Regions from separate parts of the Chryseobacterium electrogenes genome, predicted to be linked through region 1. Evidence: riboswitches for the same ligand, from Rfam matches in the RefSeq annotation. Region 1 holds a riboswitch; the other holds the start of a gene.
The links. A riboswitch is a leader RNA that binds a small molecule or an ion and turns the genes downstream of it on or off. The one in region 1 is predicted to bind S-adenosylmethionine.
Positions count from the first base shown of each region.

Region 2: linked by a shared signal. The riboswitch ahead of ACQQ6V_RS03605 (TonB-dependent receptor plug domain-containing protein) and the one ahead of ACQQ6V_RS12005 (alpha/beta fold hydrolase) in region 1 are both predicted to bind S-adenosylmethionine.

Region 1 is NZ_JBNPPB010000002.1:2,620,067-2,623,901, reverse strand. Features, by position in the region: gene ACQQ6V_RS12010 (MGH1-like glycoside hydrolase domain-containing protein) at 1-1,427, opposite strand, end outside; SAM riboswitch class I at 1,798-1,905, shown strand; gene ACQQ6V_RS12005 (alpha/beta fold hydrolase) at 1,964-2,902, shown strand; gene ACQQ6V_RS12000 (ACT domain-containing protein) at 2,905-3,835, shown strand, end outside.
Region 2 is NZ_JBNPPB010000002.1:786,406-790,240, forward strand. Features, by position in the region: gene lpdA (dihydrolipoyl dehydrogenase) at 1-256, shown strand, start outside; gene ACQQ6V_RS03600 (DUF4476 domain-containing protein) at 381-1,289, shown strand; SAM riboswitch class I at 1,458-1,558, shown strand; gene ACQQ6V_RS03605 (TonB-dependent receptor plug domain-containing protein) at 1,662-3,835, shown strand, end outside.

The DNA of each region.
Region 1 (3,835 bases):
ATTTTAAAAACTCTGAAAGTCGCCCATGCATGTACCGGAGGATTAACATCTCCGAAATTCCATTCATAAGCTGGCATCTGTCCATTAGGATGCATATACCATTCTTTGGTAAGTAACATCAATTGGTTTTTTGCAAAACTGGCATCTATTAAGCTAAAACTCACACAATGAAATGCCAAATCCCAAGTGGCATACCACGGATATTCCCACTTATCTGGCATAGAGATGATATCTTTATTATGGAGATGTGACCAATCTGTATTCCTGACATAACCTTGTCTATCTACAGGATGATTGGGATCACCTTTTAACCATTTTCCGATATTGTAATGATAGAATTGCTTGTTCCATAATAAACCTGCGAATGCCTGACGTTGAACATTTTTTTCATCTTCATTATGAATATCTCGTTGGATCTCTGCATAAAAAGCATTGGTTTCTTCTATTCTTCTGTTGAATATATCGTCAAAATCCCAAAAGGCATCGTCCATAATATGTGGAGAAAGCCTGAACTCAAAAGTATGATTACCGTTTGCAGGAATTACACCTTCACATCTAAAGCTGGCTTTTGTCCCTGTTCTTTGGGGATTAATTGTAGGTGAACCATAAAGAACATAATTATTAATTCCGTCTTTATAATATTGCCCGAATCCTTCTTCTCCGAAGAGTTTCGGTCTATTGGTTTCGTTTTCACAAAAAAGAGGTTCTACGTTTTTATCTCGCGAATAAAGCTTTTTAATCGTAATACTCTCATGGTGAATATCAATTTCGGCATCTTTAGAAAAAGCTAAAGATGGCTTATAGTTATTATAACCCCAACTCCAATTATTCCGGAACCAAAGGGTTGGCAATACCACCAAAGGCGCATCATGCTGACTTCTATTATGAACATCAATTCTAACTAAGAAATCATCCTCATCTACTTTAGCATATTCTATAAAAATGTCAAAATATTCATTATTACTAAAAGCACCTGTGTCGTAGATTTCATATTCCATTTCCTTATTAGACCGTTGTCCATTGACTGTGATAAGATCTTCGTAAGGAAATGTATTAATGGGATATTTATAAACCATCTTCATATAACTATGAGATGGTAAGTTATCTATGTAGTAAAAAATCTCTTTAATATCTTCGCCATGATTACCTTGATAATTACTAAGACCAAAAAATCGTTCTTTGATAATCTTATCTTTTTTGTTCCAAAAAGACAAAGCAAAACACATCAATTGCTTATCATCAGAAATACCTGCTATCCCTTCTTCTGCCCAGCGATAAGCCCAACTTTCTGCTTTATCATGCGTTGTATAATCCCAAGCATCTCCATTATTACTATAATCTTCTCTTACATTACCCCATTGTCTATGGCTTATATATGGCCCCCATTTTTTCCAATTAGGGCTATTTAGTTTTTCTTTTTCTGTCATAAAATTCTAAATAAATTAGGCTATCCATTATCTATAAAACTTTCCAAACTAGACATTCAACCAACAACATAGATTCTTATTTCTGTAACATAATCTGAATAATCACTTGATAAAAATACTACTAAATTACCAATATCTTGTGATTTTATCTTCCTTTAATCGGGAATAAATATTATTAAAAACCTCAAAGTAACTTCCTTATTACAAATTGAAAATTAAAATTTATGTCTTAAATAATATGCAGATTTCCCCATAAAATCAACAAAAACTACACAAGCTTATAGACTCAGTAATAACAATTAACATTAATTTATTTTCAGAATAGAAATTATACTCTATATTTGCACCTACGTTCATTTACATATTGAAAATGTTATCAAGAAAGGCGGAGGGATTAGACCCTATGAAACCTTAGCAACCCTTTGTTATGCAAAGAAGGTGCTACGTTCTACCAATTAATTTTTTGGAGAGATAACTACTGAACTTTTTTTTTCAGCCTATTCTTTGGCATTTTCAATTTTATAAAATACATAAAATTGAAAAAAGAACTTTTAAATATTACATTACCGTACATTACCAATTCTGGTAAAACTTACAACATACCATTAAGCTATCAGCTTTTTGGAGAAAAATTGTTTTCTGCTCCTATTATATTAGTTAATCATGCGTTAACTGGCAACTCACTTGTCACAGGTGAAAAAGGTTGGTGGAAGAGTCTAATTGGCACTAACAAAACAATAGACACCAATACCTATACAATCCTATGTTTTAATATTCCTGGCAACGGTTACGACGGATTTCTTATTGACGACTATGATGATTTTACAACATCTGATATCGCCAACATCTTTTTATTAGGTTTAGAACATCTCAACATAACACAATTACACAGCATTATTGGAGGCTCTCTTGGCGGAGCAATTGGCTGGGAAATGCTCGTTAAACAAAAGAATCTAGCAGCACAATTTATTCCTATTGCATGCGACTATAAAACTCATGATTGGCTTCACGCACAATGTATGGTACAGAAATATCTTTTAGATTCAAAAGAAAAACCACTTCAAAAAGCCAGAATCCACGCCATGTTATGCTACCGTACTCCCGAATCACTTAATGAAAGATTTAAAAATAATTTCGAAACACAACAAGGCAAAAGAGAATCAGAAGATTGGCTAACCTATCATGGAGAAGCTCTTAACGAGAGATTTAGTTTAAAGGCATATCAATTAATGAATCATCTTTTGATGACAATTAACTCCAACAAAAATGAATTAAAGGAAATCCAAGCCGATATAAATTTAATCGCGATTAATTCAGATTTATTTTTTCCTGCTTCAGAGATAAAGCAAACATTTACAACATTAAAAGAGCATAAGAAAAACATATTTTATGATGAGATCCAGTCAATTCATGGACACGATGCTTTTCTAATGGAATACGAACAACTCAATACTATTTTAAGTAAAATATTTTAATAATGGCAACACAAACGACAATCAATCTATACAGAAAAAAAGCACTTATAAACTTCGAAGGAAAAGACTTTCTTGGTCATATTGGTGTAGACTCACGTATTTTCCAAGCCCTCAACAATGCTAACATTAGTGTTGGCGTTATCTCACAACAAGCTATAGAAAATGGTGTTTCTGTTTTAGTAGATGAGAAAGATGCAGAAAAGGCTGTAAAAGTACTTACGGAAGAATTTAAAACCGAAAAACAAAATGCCACTGTCAGCAATATTTACAGTATTAATAACTTAGCTGTAATTGGTTTTGTTTCTGATAATTACAGTAAAATACTATCAGAACTTCAACGCAACAAGATTTTCCCACTTTTATTAAACCAAATTGCTTCTGCCGGAAGAGTCAACATTGTGGTAACTGATAATCAAACAGAAATTACCAAAAATATCATCGAAACAGAAATATACGGCAAGCCAAAAACCGTTCATCTCGCTTTGATTGGTCATGGCAATGTTGGCGGCACTTTGGTAGAACAAATTCTAGATTCTGTTGATGACATACGCCACAGAAAAAGAATTGACTTGAAAATATTCGCGATTTCTAATTCAAAAAAAATGGCTTTCAACCAAGCTGGTTTCAAAAGTGATTGGAGACAGAAAATCAACTATTCGCAGACAGCAAGCGACATCCAAGCAATCATCTCTTTTGCTAAAGAATATAGTTTAGAAAATCTAATTATGATAGATAATACGGCGAGCAAAGATTTTGTGAAGCACTATCCCACTTTTGTAGAAAATGGTTTTGACATCGTGGGTTCTAACAAAATTTACAACACTTTGCCGATTTCAGAATACCGCAATTTTAGAAAATTATTAGAAAAAAATAAAAAGAAATATCTGTACGAAACCAATGTTGGTGCAGGTTTACCATTAATTGACACCATAA
Region 2 (3,835 bases), 1.8 Mb from region 1:
ATTAGGAAGAAGCCGAGCTTCTGGTGATACAGATGGTTTTGTAAAGATTATTGCAGACGAGAAAACAGATGAGGTTCTTGGTTTCCATATGATTGGAGCAAGAGCTGCCGATCTAATTGCAGAAGGAGTTACCGCGATGGAATTCCGTGCAAGTGCTGAAGATATTTCTAGAATGTCTCATGCGCACCCAACTTATGCAGAAGCTATTAAAGAAGCTGCTTTGGATGCTACAGGAAAGAGAGCTTTACACATGTAAGGTTTTTGACATAATATTATTGAAAGAGAAGTTAATAAACTTCTCTTTTTTTTTATGCTTTTATATGATAATTATTTTTTATGGCATGATTCATGACATAATATAATTTATAAATTACAAAACTATGAAAAGTATTTTTACTTCGATGTTAATTGCTATTAGTATATCTGGTTTTGCACAAGAAGCCGGTAAAGCTGGTGAATTCCTTAAAAATGAAGCTTCTAAAACAGAGCTAAATACGCAAAAATCAGATAAAGGTTTTAGAAATAATAAGTCGTCTAACAATCGTAATTCTAATAATCAATCAGGAGCTTTGGATAACTCTGGTTTCCGAAATCCTAATAACTCTGGCAATAATAATTCTTCTTCTTCTGGGCAGACTTCTGGCTATCGGTGGAATCAGAATTTTGGCTATTCCGAAGTATTCTTAAGAATCCCTGAATATGGATATTTTACTGTAGAAATAGGAGACCAGACGATAAGTAATGCTTCTGGAAAATTTCGTTTTTTTGATTTAGACTCAGGTCGTATGCCAATTTCAATTTATCAAGATGGATTTCTTATTTACAGAACGCAATTATCAGTGTCTAATAATAACAGAATCGTTCTAGATTTCTTTACCCATAATGGATTATATCTTTTAGATTCTTATCCGATAAAAGGGCAGACATACGGTTTTAATCAATGGGATGATGTCTGGAATAATCCTTATAACAACGGTTGGGGTAATTCTAATCCAAGTAATGTAATGAATAATCAGAGCTTTTCTCAGTTTATGACTACGATGAAAAGAGAAGCTAGTTTTGATAATAATAAAAAAGACTTTATTCTACAACAACTGAGAACTACGCAATTTACGTCCAAGCAAATTGCTGAAATGTTAACTGAATTTTCTTTTGATACTAATCGCTTAGAATTGGCTAAGCAACTTTTTAACTCATGTGTAGATCGTAATAATTTCTTTATTGTTTTTGATGCTTTTACGTATCAGAGGTATAAAGATGATCTTATGAAATTCATTTCAAAATCTTAATATTCAAGAGAAGCTTTTTAGTTTCTCTTTTTTATTGTAAAATTAAATTATTGATAATCAAGCTATTAATTGCTTAAGTTTATCAATTCATACTATTTCGGTATGAAATGTTTGTTTTTTTATTAAAACTGTTTTACATTTGCACCATGATAATGCAATATTGTTGTTAACTTATTAAGAAAGATGGAGGGAGTTAACCCTTAGAAGTCTTAACAACCTGCCAATTAGGTAAGGTGTTTCATTTAACCTTGAAAAAGGATAGATAAGTAAGATCAGTTCATTTTTATTTTTATAGATATAATTTGATATCCTCTTTCTGTCTTTCTGGAAGAGGTTTTTTTATGGTCAAAAAATTTAAAAAATATAACAAAAATGAATTCAAATTCTAAAAAGAACAAAATTTACTCAGTGACAAGCGCTGTTGTTTTTTTTGCGGGCTTAGGGACTTTCTCTGGTCAAGAGATCGTGGCTAAAAAAGATTCTATACAACAAAATAATATAGAAGAGGTTGTTGTCGTAGGTTCTAGAAGCGGTGGACGATCTAAGGCTGATAGTCCAGTTGCAGTAGATGTTTTTAATATCAAAGAAGCTTCTGTAAGCCTGCCACAGACTAATATTAATCAAATTCTTAACAGTATAGCTCCCTCTTTTACGTCCACTATTCAGACTAATGCAGATGGTACGGATCATCTAGATCCTGCGCAATTAAGAGGTCTTAGTCCGGATCAGGTTTTGGTTTTAGTTAATGGTAAAAGAAGGCATACGTCTGCATTGATTAATGTTAATGGTTCTCCAGGAAGAGGGACAGTAGGGACGGATCTTAATGCTATCCCAGCTTTTGCGCTTAATAAAATTGAAGTTTTGCGTGATGGCGCATCTGCACAATATGGATCTGATGCTATTGCCGGTGTGATGAATTTAATCTTAAAAAAAGATACAGGAAAATTAACAGGACAACTTAATTATGGTGGATATCTTACACCAACAGCTAACGATCATACAGGTAATTTTGATGGGCAACAATATCAGTTAGATCTTAATTACGGGAATAAAATTGGAACTAAAGGTGGTTTTTATAACGTGACCTTATCTTCTCAATTTCGAGAGCCAACAACTAGAGCGGGTGTAGAAAGTGGTGCTTTGTATAATGCCTACAATGCAATTGAAAAAAGAGCGCTTAATGATGGAGTTAATTTGTCTTCTTTGTTTTCTAACATTAATAATACGCCCAATTCTCAGCAGTTAATAGATTACATCAAGCAATATGCGCCAAAGGTGGGATATTTTAACCAGGCATTACAAAATAATATTCAGAATGCGACGAGTATTTCTGCTTTGCAAGGTTTGTTAAAAGGCGATGTTACTAATCAGGAATTGGCATATCGCGGATTAGAAAGAAGAGATTTTAATATGCAAGTTGGACAGTCTAAGCTTAACAATCAACAAGTTTTTGCAAATATAGAAGTGCCTCTTAATGATGATTGGAAGGTTTATACTTTTGGTGGTTATGGCATAAGACATGGTAGTTCTGGAGGATTTTATAGACGTCCAAATCAAGCGAGAACATTTACAGGATTATATCCGGATGGTTATCTGCCTAATATTGTAACGGATATACAAGATGTGTCTTTATCTTCTGGGATCAAAGGAGAATGGAGTGGCTGGAATGTTGATTTGAGTAATACTTTTGGTCAAAATAGTTTCGACTATACGATTAAAAATACTGGCAATACGAGCTTGAGGTTTGCAACTCCTAATAGTTTTAAGGCGGGAGGATTACAATTTTTACAAAATACTGTTAACTTAGATTTCAGTAAGAATTTTGATGTTTGGTCTGGGATTAATGTAGCTTTTGGAGGAGAGCAGCGCCATGAGAATTTTAAGATTACACCAGGCGAAGCGGCTTCTTACACGGCTTATGATATTTTCGGGAATCCACAGACGGCTGCAACACCAGCTAATCAAAAGCCAACAGATTTTTTTGGAGCTGCTTTGGCAGGAGGATCACAGGTTTTTGCAGGATTTAGAGATGCTAACAGAACTGATAGAAGCAGAAACTCTTATGCAGCTTACGCAGATGTAGAATTTAATTTCACCAATTGGTTATTGGTAGATGCTGCAATTAGATATGAGGACTATTCGGATTTTGGGTCGACATTTAATTATAAATTGGCATCAAGAATTAAGTTAACAGATCATCTTAATTTCAGATTTGCTGGATCTACGGGTTTCCGTGCACCATCAATTCACCAGATTTATTATAATACAACATCTACTTTATTTTCTGATGGTGTCTTGAAGGAAGTAGGGACTTTTAGTAATGATTCTTATTTCGCTACAACTTTCGGAATTCCGAAACTCAAACAAGAAACGTCAAAATCTATCAGCACAGGTTTTACATATAAAATTCCGAGTCTTAATTTGAACATCACAGCAGATGCTTATTTTATCAGAATCGATGATCGTATTGTATTAACGGATCAATTTAATAGACCAACTGCAGAACAGATTTTGGTTAACCCTAGTCTACAAGGACTTCAACAAAA